DNA from 2 places in the Thalassospira xiamenensis M-5 genome. Region 1 is predicted to be linked to the other one. Evidence: predicted binding sites of a transcription regulator. Region 1 holds the regulator's gene; the other holds the start of a gene.

The links. The regulator PhoB, encoded in region 1, activates phosphate uptake and scavenging genes when phosphate is short. The targets are predictions, from matches to a motif close to TNTCATAAAACTGTCA.
Region 2: a site for PhoB is predicted at 3,628-3,643, ahead of phnF (phosphonate metabolism transcriptional regulator PhnF). Genes of this name have one in related genera too.

What each region holds. Positions count from the first base shown of each region.
Region 1 covers NZ_CP004388.1:3,886,732-3,894,011, reverse strand. The annotation lists gene pstA (phosphate ABC transporter permease PstA) at 1-648, shown strand, start outside; gene pstB (phosphate ABC transporter ATP-binding protein PstB) at 650-1,453, shown strand; gene phoU (phosphate signaling complex protein PhoU) at 1,475-2,197, shown strand; gene phoB (phosphate regulon transcriptional regulator PhoB) at 2,215-2,910, shown strand; gene TH3_RS18095 (cation:proton antiporter domain-containing protein) at 2,973-4,733, opposite strand; gene TH3_RS18090 (calcium/sodium antiporter) at 5,051-6,013, shown strand; gene TH3_RS18085 (SDR family oxidoreductase) at 6,172-6,942, shown strand; gene folB (dihydroneopterin aldolase) at 7,005-7,280, shown strand, end outside.
Region 2 covers NZ_CP004388.1:247,792-255,071, forward strand. The annotation lists gene phnK (phosphonate C-P lyase system protein PhnK) at 1-349, opposite strand, end outside; gene TH3_RS01120 (alpha-D-ribose 1-methylphosphonate 5-phosphate C-P-lyase PhnJ) at 349-1,278, opposite strand; gene TH3_RS01125 (carbon-phosphorus lyase complex subunit) at 1,284-2,426, opposite strand; gene phnH (phosphonate C-P lyase system protein PhnH) at 2,428-3,036, opposite strand; gene phnG (phosphonate C-P lyase system protein PhnG) at 3,033-3,521, opposite strand; gene phnF (phosphonate metabolism transcriptional regulator PhnF) at 3,654-4,367, shown strand; gene TH3_RS01145 (trimeric intracellular cation channel family protein) at 4,377-5,012, opposite strand; gene TH3_RS01150 (GGDEF domain-containing protein) at 5,289-6,956, shown strand; gene map (type I methionyl aminopeptidase) at 7,022-7,280, shown strand, end outside.

The DNA.
Region 1 (7,280 bases):
TTCTATACACTGGTTGTGACATTGATACTGTCGTTTCCGATTGGTGTTCTGGCAGCGATCTATCTGGAAGAATTTGCACCGCGAAACCGGTTCACGGCGATTGTCGAAGTCAACATCAACAACCTTGCGGCTGTGCCGTCGATCGTGTTCGGTCTTCTTGGGCTTGAGGTTTACCTTAATGTCATGCACCTGCCGCGGTCGGCCCCGGTTGTTGGTGGTCTGACGTTGGCCCTCATGACATTGCCGACCATCATCATCGCATCACGTGCGGCGATCAAGGCAGTGCCGCCGTCGATCCGGCAGGCTGCCCTTGGTCTTGGGGCATCGCCGGTTCAGACGGTGACCCATCATGTGTTACCGCTGGCGATGCCCGGTATTCTGACCGGGACCATCATCGGCATGGCGCAGGCTCTCGGGGAAACCGCACCGCTTCTGATGATCGGTATGGTGGCGTTTATTGTTGATATCCCGGGCGGGGCACTCGATCCGGCGACAGTTCTGCCGGTGCAGATTTATCTGTGGGCGGATAGTCCGGAACGTGCCTTTGTTGAGAAGACTTCGGCGGCCATCATGGTCTTGCTGGGCTTCCTGATCCTGATGAACGGATTGGCCGTGTATCTGCGCAAGAAATTTGAACGGAAGTGGTAAAATGGCTGTTGTAACTCAAAGCGCAATGACGGCAGAGCCGTCAGTCACTAGCCCGAAAATGACGGCCCGTGACCTCAATCTTTTCTACGGCGACAACCAGGCGCTTTTTGATGTCAATCTTGACATTGTCGAACGCCAGGTCACAGCACTTATCGGCCCGTCGGGCTGCGGCAAATCAACCTTCCTGCGGTGCATGAACCGCATGAATGACACGATTGACGGTGTCACGATCAAGGGCAAGGTAACGCTTGATGACCGTGATATCTATGACAAGGCAATCGACGTTGTTCAGTTGCGCGCGCGCATTGGCATGGTGTTCCAGAAACCGAACCCGTTCCCGAAGTCGATTTATGACAACGTGGCCTATGGCCCACGTATTCACGGTCTGGTGAATTCGCGCGACGAGCTCGATGAAATCGTCATGACCTCGCTTGAACGGGCGGGTCTACTGAAAGAAGTCAAAGACCGTCTGCCGGAACCGGCAACCGGTCTTTCTGGTGGGCAGCAGCAGCGCCTTTGCATTGCACGTGCGGTTGCCGTCAGCCCCGAAGTCATCCTGATGGATGAACCGTGTTCGGCACTTGACCCGATTGCAACCGCAAAGGTCGAGGAACTGATTGACGAGCTTCGTTCGAACTACACCATTGTGATCGTGACGCACTCCATGCAGCAGGCTGCCCGCGTGTCGCAGCGCACGGCGTTTTTCCATCTCGGCAAGCTGGTCGAAGTGGGCGAAACCGATCAGATTTTCACCAATCCCAAGGACGAGCGCACCAAGGGATACATTACGGGTCGCTTCGGTTAAGTCCGGGCAGGAGTATTTTCGATGGTCGATGAGAAACATCATATCGTCAGTTCGTTTGACGAAGAACTGACCCGTCTTAACAACATCATTTCGCAGATGGGCGGGCTTGCCGAAAGCCAGCTGATTTCCGCCATTCGTGCGATCGTTAAACGGGATTCGGAACTGGCCGAGAAGGTCATTCTTTCCGATCACCGTATCGATACGCTGGAACAGGAAGTGCAGGATTTTGCCGTTCGTCTTCTGGCCCTGCGTCAGCCGATGGCAGATGACCTGCGGCAGGTGGTGACCGCGCTTAAACTGTCCAACGATCTGGAACGTATCGGTGATCTGGCGAAAAACATCGCCAAGCGTGCGCAGGTTCTTAACCAGGTGCCGCCGATCCGCCCGGTTCAGGTGATCCCGAACATGGCCAAGCTGTGCCAGGAAATCATCAAGGACGTTCTGGATGCCTATATCGAAGGTGATGCGGAAAAGGCCCAGCGTGTCTGGGCGCGCGATCAGGAAGTTGACGATATGTACAATTCCCTGTTCCGTGAACTGCTGACCTATATGATGGAAGATCCGCGTAACATCACGGCATCGACCCATCTGCTGTTTATCGCCAAGAATATCGAACGTATTGGCGATCATGCGACCAACATTGCCGAAACGATCTATTACCGGATCAAGGGCGAAGACCTGCCGATGGATACTCGGCCAAAAAATGACGCGGCGAACTTTGCCGTCGTAGAACCGAATGAGTGACACTGGAGCATAGGAAGATGGACCCAACGGTTCTTATCGTCGAGGACGAAGCTGCAATCGTAACCATGTTGCGCTACAACCTCGAACGCGAGGGGATGCAGGTTGTCGAAGCCGGGGACGGTGACGAAGCGTTGAAAATTCTGGCCGAAACCCATGTCGATCTGGTCCTTCTGGACTGGATGCTGCCGGTGATGTCAGGGATCGAGGTTTGCCGCCAGATCCGCCGGAAGCCTGAAAGCCGGGATTTGCCGGTGATCATGGTCACGGCGCGTGGTGAAGAAGGTGACCGCATCCGCGGCCTTGATACCGGGGCCGACGATTATGTGACCAAGCCGTTTGCGATTGGTGAATTGCTGGCCCGTATTCGCGCACTTCTGCGTCGATCCGGTCCGGCGCAACCACAAGGGCAGTTGATCTATTCCGATATCGAAATGGATCTGGCCGCCCATCGTGTCAGTCGTAACGGCAAGGCTATCCATCTTGGCCCGACCGAATTCCGTCTGCTGCGTTATTTCCTGGAACATCCGGGGCGGGTTTTCTCGCGCGAGCAGCTTCTGAATGCGGTTTGGGGGCCGAATATCTATGTCGAAACCCGCACGGTTGATGTTCACATTCGTCGTCTGCGAAAGGCATTGAATGACGTCAAGGGAACGCGCGATGTGATCCGCACGGTTCGTGCCGCGGGTTATGCACTGGATGTCGAAGCCGCCTGATTGCGGTTATTCCGGAAGACGAAACGAAAGACCCCCATTATTGTGATGGGGGTCTTTGCGTTTCAGGTGCTTTTCCTGGATTTTGCCGGTTTGGCAGTTTTTTGTGCCTGGTCTTCGGTTTTTTGGCGCGCGGTGCGCGGGGCAAGTTCGTTCATCAGCAGCATATCGGCACGCCGGAACTTGGCTATTTCGATATCGATATCTTCCTGCGGGATATCGCAGGCCGCCAGAACGTGATCGGACAGGCGTAAACCGGTTTCAAGTACCTCTGGGATGGCCGCATCGGCACCACTGCGTGACAGCGGACCGATATGGGTGATGTCCTGGGCACGGGCAAAGATTTTCAGATGTGGATAATGCTGTCGCAGCAAGGCGACGGTCTTTTCGGTTGCGTGCGGGTTGCCCATGGCAACGGCGGCAATATGGGCCTGTTCGGTATGGGCGGCACGAAATGTTTCCGGTCGGGACCCATCGGCAAAATAAACCGGCAGACCTTCGGCTCGGCCACGCGAAACCTGTTGGGCATCGGATTCCAGAACGATAAACGGGATTTCCTTGGTGCGCAGCAGACGGGCCAGAACCCGGCCGACGCGCCCGCAACCAATTACCAGAACATGTTTCTGAATGCCGTCGGTTTCATCCGAAATCTCGCTTAGCTGATCGGTTTCCTTGGGATGAAGCTTCTGTTCGATGCGATGGCCGAGCGAAATCAAAGTCGGCGTCAGACCCATCGAAATCGCAACCACCGGGATCAGCATCACGGCGATGTCAATCGGAACCGCCCCGTTCTGCGATGCCAGTGCAAGCATGACGAAGGCGAATTCACCACCGGCGGCCAGGCTCATGGCGACCCGGATTGAAGATGCACGGTTAAAGCCGATCAGCAGGGACAATCCGAAAAGAACCGCTGCCTTTATGACCAGAAGCCCGATCAGCCACAAAATGATCGTTCCGGCCTGACCGATGACCACATTGGCATTGACCGACATTCCCACAGACATGAAGAACAGCGACAGGAAAACACCGCGAAATGGCGAAATGTCGGCTTCGATCTGATGGCGGAATTCGGTCTCGGCCAACATTACCCCGGCGATAAAGGCACCAAGCGCCATTGAAAGGCCCGCGGCTTCGGTCAATGTGCTGGCAGCCAGAACGACAAACAGGGTCCCGATTGCAAAAAGTTCCGGGTTTTTAAGAGCCGCAATATACCGAAAGAGTCGCGGCAGCAGATAACGACCGGTCAGCAACAATACAGCAACCGCCCCCACACCGCTTAGTGCGCTGATCCAGGGGCTGGTTTCGCTCCCGGCATTGCCAGCGGCCTGCACCATGATCAGGAAGGGACCAACCGCAACGTCCTGCAACAGCAGGATGGCAAGGGCTGCACGCCCGAAACGTGTGTGCAACTGGCGCTCATCGGAAAGCTGTTTAAGGATAATGGCTGTTGATGACAGGGCCAGTGCCCCGGCAATTACGATAGAGGCGGGCATATCGTAATTAATCAGCAGCAATACACCGAACATCACGGCCATCGTGACGCCGATCTGCAGGAAACCAAGGGTCGCGAACCGGCCCCCAATCACGCGCAAGCGTTCGCGCGACAATTCAAGACCGATCATGAACAGCAGAAAGACAATGCCAAGCTCGGCGACGGTTGAAATGTCTTCGCGGTCACTGATCAGGCCAAAACCGAAAGGGCCGATGCAAAAGCCGCCGATCAGGAAACCGATGATCGAGTTCGCACGTAATTTCTGTGCCAGCGGGACGGCAATCACCGCGGCGGTCAGGACAAGGAACAGCTCGAAAAGAACGCTGTGTGACATGATGGATTATGCGTCCGGCGCAGATAGGCGTGTAAAGGAAGTCGTTCAAATCAGGATAGCGGAAATACCCCTATGATTTCTATGGAAATTTCGCGTATGAGAGGGCATCTGTGATGGATGACACGTCTTAAGAGCAGGCGACCGCGACGATTGCTTTCGGTATGCGTGCCAGTGTGGGAACCGCATCACACCGATGTGACGAATGGTATTACGACGGGACGACGCAGCTTGCTATTCTGCGTTCGCAATGCCATGTTCCGCTGGCCCGTAAAAGGGCATGAAACAATCAGAAATTTCCCCAAACGAGCAGGCCGGAATTGGAACAGTTCATCCCCTATTTGCAGATTATCGGTGGTCTTGTGCTTTTGACTGCCGGTGGTGAGTTCATTGTTCGCGGTGCTGTCGGTCTGGCGCTGTTGATGGGGGTTTCCAAGATCATTGTTGGTTTGACCGTGGTTGCCGCGGGGACGTCGGCCCCCGAATTTGTCGTGTCGCTGAATGCGGCGCTTGCCGGGTCGGGCGACATCGCGATGGGGAACGTGGTTGGTTCTAACATTGCCAATATTCTTTTGATCCTCGGCGCAACAGCGATTCTAAAACCGATTACGGCATCGCGGACCATGGTTGTACGCGATGGCGGCACCATGCTGCTGGGGACCGTTCTGTTCATCGGGCTTTGCATGTTTGGCGTTGTCGAACGCTGGGCTGGGGCGGTGATGCTGCTGGTTCTGGCAGCGATCTGGTACTTTACCTATCAGCATGACAAAAAAAGCCCGGGTGATGCCAGCCACCTGCATGAAGAAGAAGTCGACGAAGTCGGTGAAGTACCAAGCGGTTGGCTCAAGCCGATTGTTGCCACGGTTATCGGGATTGTCGCCTTGACCTATGGGGCGGATCTGCTGGTGGATGGTGGTGTTTCTGTCGCGCGTCAGTTCGGTGTGTCCGAAGCCGTCATTGGCTTGACCCTTGTCGCATTCGGAACATCGCTTCCTGAACTGGCGGCATCGATTGTTGCGGCGTTCCGCGGGCATTCCGACGTTGCACTTGGCAATGTTGTTGGTTCCAATCTTTTGAACCTGCTGGTGATCATCGGTGGTGTATCGCTGATTGCGCCGATTGCCGTGCCAGACCAGATTCTGCAATCCGATCTTTGGATCATGCTGGCAGTTACCATTCTTTTGCTGGTGGTCGGCTATTTCCTGCGCGGAGTGTCGCGGATCACCGGGATCGTCTTTGTTCTGGCTTATCTGGGATATGTTGCGAGTCTGGTTACGGCATGATTGATCTTCATGCCTGAAGCGATAAATGCGGTTATGGACCGGCTGGCGGGTTTGATTGTAAGTTCCGGAATGACCAAACATAAATGACGGCGGCCGATATTTAAGGGGGCTGCCTTCCCCGGGAAGGGGCGCATCTTGATGAACGGGATGGAAACCAGATGACAGGGAAAATGCCTAAAACGGCTCTTGTAACCGGGGCTGCCAAGCGTATCGGACGGGCTTTATCGCTTGATCTGGCGACACAGGGTTATGATGTTGCCCTTCATTGCCATTCCTCGCGCAGGGATGCGGAACAGCTTGCCGAGGAAATCCGGTCCCTTGGTCGTCGCGCCTGCGTTATTTCCGCTGATCTTGGCAAGGAAGAAGACAGCAGCCGTGTCGTACGCGAAGCAACGGCTGCACTTGGCCCGATTGGTGTGCTGATCAATAATGCATCCACCTTTGAATATGATGATATCAGCACCGCCACGCGTGAGGGCTGGGACTATCATATGGAAGCCAATCTGCGCGCACCGTTTGTGTTGTCGCAGGATTTCGCCAAGCGGCTGCCCGCCGGGCAAAAGGGCGTCATCATCAACCTGATTGATCAGCGTGTCTGGAATCTGACACCGCATTTCATGACTTATACCTTGTCCAAGGCCGGCCTTTGGACGCTGACCCAGACACTGGCACTGGCATTGGCGCCGCACATCCGGGTCAATGCGATTGGTCCCGGCCCGGCACTGCCTAGTGTCCGGCAAACACAGGAAGTTTTCGATCAGCAATGCGATCAGACGCCCCTGAAAATTGGGACAAACCCGCAAGAGATTTGCGACGCGGTACGATTTTTCCTTGCCGCGCCAGCCATCACCGGGCAAATGTTAGCGCTTGACGGCGGGCAGCACCTCAATTGGGCGCCCAGTGGCGAACAGAATATGCCAGAGGAATGATGCGTCGGGCTTGGGTTCCGGACATCTGGCCGCACCAAGCGCAGCACAAGGAAGACCAGACCATGACCGCAGGCCTTAAGCAGGACGATAACATTACGACACTGCCCTACGCAGATCATGCCGGCAGTTTGCGTCGTGTCTTCGTGCGTGACATGGTCGTCGAGACATCCATTGGCGTATATGATCATGAAAAACATGCCCCGCAGCGGGTGCGTATCAATCTGGACCTTGCCGTTCTGGAAGGCGAGGGTGTCCAGAATGACGATATTGCCACTGTTTTAAGCTACGAAGATCTGGTGACCGGCACGCGGGAAATTTGCCGTGACGGTCATGTGAAC
Region 2 (7,280 bases), 940 kb from region 1:
GTTCGCCGATATTGGCCCCGGCACTGACATTCATGCGCAAACCATCGCGGGCATTCTGGTGAACAAACGCCCAGTCGGTGCGCATCAGCAATCGACGTTGCGCTTCGGACATCTGATAGACATCGCGGATGCCATCAATGCGGGTATGATATTCAACCATGCCCTTTGTCGGTTCCTGCCGGGCGGAAATGCTGCGCAGCAAAGTTGATTTTCCGGACCCGGATTCACCGACGATGCCAAGCACTTCGCCGGGGCGGAGTTCAAAACTGACATTGCGGCAACCGACCCGGTCGCCATACATCATGGTCAGGTCGGAAACGCGCAGAAGCGGTTCATGTGAGCGGGTCATTATTCTGCGGCCTTTCCGTTGCTGTGGCTGGTGCCAAGGGGCTGGTCATGATGTTGCGGGCCGCGATGGCCGGCGTCCTGCCGTTCGCTGCAATAATCGGTGTCCGAACAGACGAACATCCGGTTGCCCCTGTCATCGAGGATGACTTCGTCAAGGTAGCTGTCGGTTGCGCCGCACATGCCGCATTCGTCCTTCCAGCTTTGCACCTCGAACGGGTGATCTTCGAAATCGAGGCTTTTGACCTTGGTGTAGGGTGGCAGGGCATAGATGCGTTTTTCACGGCCGGCCCCGAAAAGTTGCAGGGCGGCCATCATGTCCATTTTTGGATTGTCGAATTTTGGCGTCGGCGACGGGTCCATGACATAGCGATCATCGACCATTACCGGATAGGCATAGGTGGTGGCGATATGGCCGTGACGCGAAATGTCTTCATAGAGCTTCACATGCATCAGGCCATATTCTTCGAGCGCGTGCATCTTGCGGGTTTCGGTTTCGCGCGGTTCAAGGAAGCGAAGCGGTTCGGGGATCGGCACCTGATAGACAAGGATCTGGTCTTCGCGCAGTTCCTTTTCGGGAATGCGGTGGCGGGTCTGGATGATCGATGCCTCGGCGGTTTTTTCGGTGGTGGCGACATTGGCGGTCTTGGCAAAGAACTGCCGGATCGACACGGCATTGGTGGTGTCGTCCGCGCCCTGATCGATGACTTTAAGGGTATCGTCCGGGCCGATGACGGCGGCCGTGACCTGCACCCCGCCGGTACCCCAGCCATAGGGCATCGGCATTTCGCGACCGGCAAACGGCACCTGATATCCGGGGATGGCAACGGCCTTTAGCAGTGCGCGCCGGATCATGCGTTTGGTTTGTTCGTCAAGATAGGCAAAATTATAGGCCGAAGATGCTTCTGGCGGATTATTTACGGTCTGTTCCATATTGGTTACTCCGCGGCTTCGGGTTGTGATCTGGCGTTTTTGGCATCGGCTGCATCCGCCTTTGCCAGACGTTCAAGCACTTCGGCACGCATGCGCCGGACAAGTTCAAGTTCGCCCTGGAAATCGACATAGTGCGGCAGCTTGATATGTTCGACAAAGCCGGTTGCCTGCACATTGTCGCTATGTTCCATGACGAATTCCTCGTCCTGGGCCGGGCCCATGACCTGTTCGCCCATTTCACGCGCACGCATGGCGCGATCCACCAGCGCCATTGATATGGCCTTGCGTTCGTTCTGACCGAAGACAAGCCCGTAACCACGGGTGAATTGCGGCAGCTTGGTTTTGGAACCCTTGAATTTGTTGACGGTTTCGCATTCGGTCAGCTCGATATCGCCGATGTCGATGGCAAAGCCGAGTTCTTCGGGTTCGATTTCGACCGCAACGCTGCCATAGCGGATTTCACCGACAAAGGCGTGGCTGTTGGCGTAGCCGCGCTGGGTGGAATAACCCAGTGCCAGCACAAAGCCCTCGTCCCCGCGGGCGAGGTTTTGCAGGCGCAGATCACGGTCGGCGGGGAATTTGACCGGCTCGCGCGTCAGATCGGCGACCGGGGCGTCATCATTGGTCGGGTTGGGTTCGTCTTGTATCAGGCCCTCGTAATTCAGAAGGTCGTCAAGAACGCGGGGCATGGTTTCATCCACCGGATGATCGGCGGTGTGGGCGGTTGCCGGTTCCTCGCCATTGGCCATCAGGGTGAAATCAAGCAGGCGGTGGGTGTAGTCAAATGTCGGGCCGAGAATCTGCCCACCCGGCAGATCCTTGAAGGTTGCCGAAATGCGGCGTGCGATATCCATTTCGGCGGTTTTGACCGGCTTGGAAAAGGCAAAACGCGGCAATGTGGTGCGATAGGCGCGCATCAGAAAGATTGCCTCGATCAGGTCCCCGCGACCCTGCTTGATGGCAAGGGCGGCGAGATCGCGGTCATAAAGCGATCCTTCGGCCATGACGCGGGTGACCGACAGCGACAATTGCTGTTCGATCTGGCTGGTTTCGATTTCGGCAACGTCCCTGTCGCCACGGCGTTTTTCGGCAAGAAGCCGGTGGGCATTGTTGATGGCGCGTTCGCCACCTTTGACGGCTACATACATTTTATCTGACCTCGATCCGGGTGGTGCGCGGAAGGGCGGCGATTTTGCGATCTGCGGCAAAGACGACATCGACACCGCAGGGGAACAGATGATGGTTTTCAGAACGCCATGCGTGGAAGGCGGCGGGCAGGCCGGGCACGGAAAGGTTCTGACTGTCCTTGATGCCGGGGCCCCGCAGGATCATGTCGGCCTTGTCCGATATGTCTTCGACCATCAGGATCAGGGTTGCCGACTGATCGGGATATTCGGCATTGCCAAGCGCCAGATCGGTGATGAAACCAAGATCTTCGCCAAGGTTGACCACGGCAAAATCGGCAGCGGATGGTGTTCCGGTGATCGGGCTGCCGCAATGGAATTTAAGATGGGTATTGGCAGCATTTGATGCGCAATCGGGGGAGAGCCAGATTGTCGTATCCATATCGGCCATCGCCAGCAGAAAGGCGGTTGCGGATTTGTTCAGCCCGGCCGGTGCCGGGAGATCAAGCGGCAGATCGTAAATCCGACCGGGATGCGCCATGGCATCCAGAAGGGTGCGAAACACGGCATTGGACTCAAAGGCGGCATTTTCAAAACCGCGCAGCAATTCGGGGGTCCGGGCTTGTGGGGTCATTCGTCTTCTCCGCGGACAAGGGTAAAGAAATCGACCTTGGTGGCCGCAGCCTTGCGGGCGGCTTCGCGTTTTGCCTCGGCCTGCTGGCGGGCGAGCATGTCGATGAAATCGGACGCGGCGTCGTCGCGTTGCATGATGGCATCAAACAGGGCGGCATATTGCGCCTGTATCTTGTCGCGTCCCTTGACATAGGCATGACCGACGGTGCCGTCGGACAAAGTGACCGCGCAGCGTGTGACGGTCATTTCGCCAAGGTTGAAGCGCTGCCCGGCCCCACCGGCGCGACCGCGCACCATGACCATGCCGATTTGCGGTTCGCGCAGGTGGCTCCATTGCACATCGGCAAAATGATCGTGCCATTCCTGTTCAAGAATTGTGCGGTCCGTGCGGGCCAGCACCGCCATCCAGCGTTGGCGTGCCTGTGTGGCGGGATCGATGTTCGATCCGTGGTCTGATCCGGATTGCGGGGCGGGTTGCGCCGTCATCTGTCTGATCCTTCTATGCGGGTGTCGACAAATTCAAAATTTGTCTAGACGTCTATACATATTCACGTTATAAGACGATTACGCGGGCTTGGCAAAGGCCTTGCGGTGAAAGTTTTGTGAATGGGGATTTCGATGGATTGGGAAGCAGGGCTATCTATCTGGAAGCAAATCGAAAAACAGCTTCTTGCCGATATTGCCAGCGGGGTGTTCGCACCCGGCGATAAAATGCCGACCGAGATGGAACTGGTCCGCCGATTCGGCGTGAATCGCCATACGGTGCGACGTGCGATGTCAGCCCTTGTCGATGCCAATGTCGTGCGTGTCGAACAGGGGCGGGGGGCATTTGTTCAGGAACAGATTCTGGATTATCCGCTTGGTGCCAAAACGCGGTTTTCCCAGATCGTATCGGGCCGTCATCGATTGCCCGACAAGAGATTGATTTCGTCTGAAATCCTGAAAGCCAGTGCAACCATCGCCCAGTTTCTGGATGTCAAACCGGGGACGCGGGTTGTCGAACTGTTTTCCGTGTCGGAGGCCGATGGCATTCCGCTGGCGGTGGCGACAAGCTATCTTCCGGTTGCCCGGTTCGAGGGGATTGTCGAGATATTTACCCAGACAAAATCCCTGACCGAAGCTTTCAAGCATTTCGGGATTGATGATTACAGCCGCAAAACCACCCGCATCAGTGCCCAGTTGCCATCATCACGTGTGGCAAGCCTGCTGAAACAGGCCAAAAACCGGCCGGTGATATCGACGGAAAGTGTTGATGTCGATTCTGCCGGTGTACCGATTGAATACGGGATTACCGCCTTTTCCAGTGACCGGGTGCAGTTGATTGTCGAGTAGCAGACAGGTTCAGTATTCCCGCCCCGGACGGGCCCTATAGACCGGGAAGCTCAGTTTAAACCATATGGCACTTGCGCGCAGGGCGAAGGAACACAGGAACGCGATCAGGGCGACCGGGGCACGGGGAAGCGACAGTATATCGGTGCCGATCACATAGATTGATGCGCCGAGAAGCGCGCAGGTGATGTAAATTTCAGGGCGCAGGATCAGCGGAATTTCGTTACACACCACATCACGGACCATGCCGCCAAATGTGGCCGTGATGGTGCCAAGGATGATGGCAACCAATGGCGATACGCCAAGGTTAAGGCCGATAGCCGCCCCCGTCACGCCAAACATCGCAAGACCAAGCGCATCAAGCCAGATCAGCGCGACATAACGCCGTTCAACCAGATGGGCGGTGAAATAGGTGAAGACGGCACTGCCGATACAGGTAATGACCCAGGCCGGGTCCCTGATCCAGAAAACCGGTGTGGCGCCGGTGATCACGTCGCGAACCGTCCCGCCGCCGATGCCGGTAAAGGTCGCGATCAAAACGAAGCCGACAATATCCATCTGGCGCCGCGATGCTTCCAGCGCGCCGGTCACGGCAAAAACGGCAACGCCGGTCAGTTCGAGCCAATAAATAATCTGGGTAATTGTCATAATGTCGCTTCAACACCGTTTCAGATATGCAGTCTTATCGGATCGATCTGACTTGCCGGATGGCATAGAATTTCAGTATCACCGATTTTTCAGTATGTTTGGTGCCATCATGCCAAACGTAAGATGGCTTTGGAAAATGTTTTCCCCGTTCGTCTTAAAAAGCCGAGAGCGCGGTCTTATATGCAGCACACGATAAGCCGCATGTCTTAAAAATGACGGCATATAAATCGGGCAATCGCAAATAAGGCTGTCCGTAGGGAAGTGAGAGGATTGACTGTGAAAAGCTTTTCGCAGGTGGGTGTCCGTGTCCAGATTGCGCTGGTCACTGCTGTGCTTGTTGCGGCACTTGCCGGCATCATGAGCTATGTCGTTGGTCAAAGGTCGGCCGACGTTCTGACAAGGCAGATCGGCACTGGTGTGGCCGATGTTGCCCTGCAAATGGCAGACGAGCTTGATCGCACGATGTGGACCCATCGCGGTGAAGTCGCGGTTCTTAGTACCTTGCGCGCGATCCGAAACCTGAATGACATTGATCAGGCCAGCGAACTGATCAACCGGTTGCAGCATGAATTGCCAATTTTCACATGGATCGGCGTGCTGGATGCGGATGGCACCGTTGTTGCCGCTACGGGGGATATTCTGGTCGGCACGGATGCTTCGGCACGGCCGGTTTTTGAGTTTGGCCGCAAGGAGATGTTCATTGGCGATGTCCATGACGCCAAATTGCTGGCCGAAAAATTTCCGGGCCCGACCGGCGAGCCGATCCAGTTTGTTGATATTGCCGTTCCGTTGCTAAACGATGCCGGTAACTTCAATGGTGTTCTGGCAACGCATCTGAGCTGGGAGTGGGCGAATACGGTAAGGCGCAACCTGTTCGCAGGCCAGGGTTTGCATCGGAGCGTTGATATCTTTGTCATCAGTGCCGATGGCACGGTCCTGCTTGCGCCGGATTTTGAAAGGGCGGGCCAGAAGCTTGATCTTGATCTGAAAAGTGCAAACGACACGCCGAATGCGGGCTGGCAGATCGCCCGCTGGCCCGATGGCAATGACTATCTTACGGGGGCTGCACCGGCCGATGGCCACCTTGATTATGCCGGGCTTGGCTGGACTGTGCTTGTGCGCCAGCCGGTAACCTCGGCATTGATGCCGGTCAACGATTTGCGTTCCGATATTCTGGCGCTGGGCCTTGGTCTTGCGGTGCTGTTTAGCATCATTGCCTGGTGGGGGGCTGGTTTCATCGTCGGCCCGCTGGTCAGGATCGCGAATGCCGCCGGGGAGCTTAAACGTGGTGAGATCGAAAACCTGCCACAGGTTGCAGGGGCGCGCGAAATCCGCACGCTTTCAAGCAGCCTGAACAGTCTGGTCGTTAAACTGACCGAGAAGGACAACGCCCTTGGCGAGATGAAGCATATTGCGCATCATGATCCCCTGACCGGGCTTGGCAACCGTCTGGCACTGGATGTTTATTTCGAACATGCCCTGGCACAGGCCAACCGCCAGCGCAGTCAGCTTGGCGTTCTTGTTCTTGATCTGGACGATTTCAAACCGATCAATGACCGGCTGGGGCATGCGGCAGGGGACGAGGTGCTGTGTGAAGTTGCCCGTCGGCTGCGTCGCTGTGTGCGCGGTGGGGATCTGGTTGCCCGCACCGGCGGCGACGAGATGGTCATTGTTTCGCATCTTGGCGAAAACGGTGTGACCGAAATACGCGCTTTGGCCGAACGAATCCTTAATGACATTCTTATGCCGTTCATTACCGGCGGAAACCGGATATCGATCAATATCAGCATCGGTATCGCTGTTTATCCCGATCATGCCACCCGCCCGGAGACGCTGCTGGAGCAGGCCGATCAGGCGCTTTATGTGGCCAAAAGCAAGGGCAAGCATCGCTATGTCATTCATGGCGATGAAAACCGCGCGCAGAATTCCGGCTCACGCACCTGAAATCGGGTCAGACATGACCATCCAATGGCTTGACTTGGTGGTGATTGCTAAGCATTAAGCAATCCATGACCATTTCATCAGAAACCGAACTTGAACATCTGCGCCGTATTGGACGCATCTGTGCGCGTGCGCGCGACGTGATGGGGGCCGCTGCCGTTGCAGGCATGACCACCGCCGAACTTGATGCCATTGGCCGCAAGGTCCTTGAGGATGCCGGGGCGGTTTCAGCACCCGAAAGCGAATATGATTTTCCCGGTGCGACCTGCATCAGTGTGAATGAGGAAGTCGCACACGGTATTCCGGGTGATCGGGTTCTGGCGGATG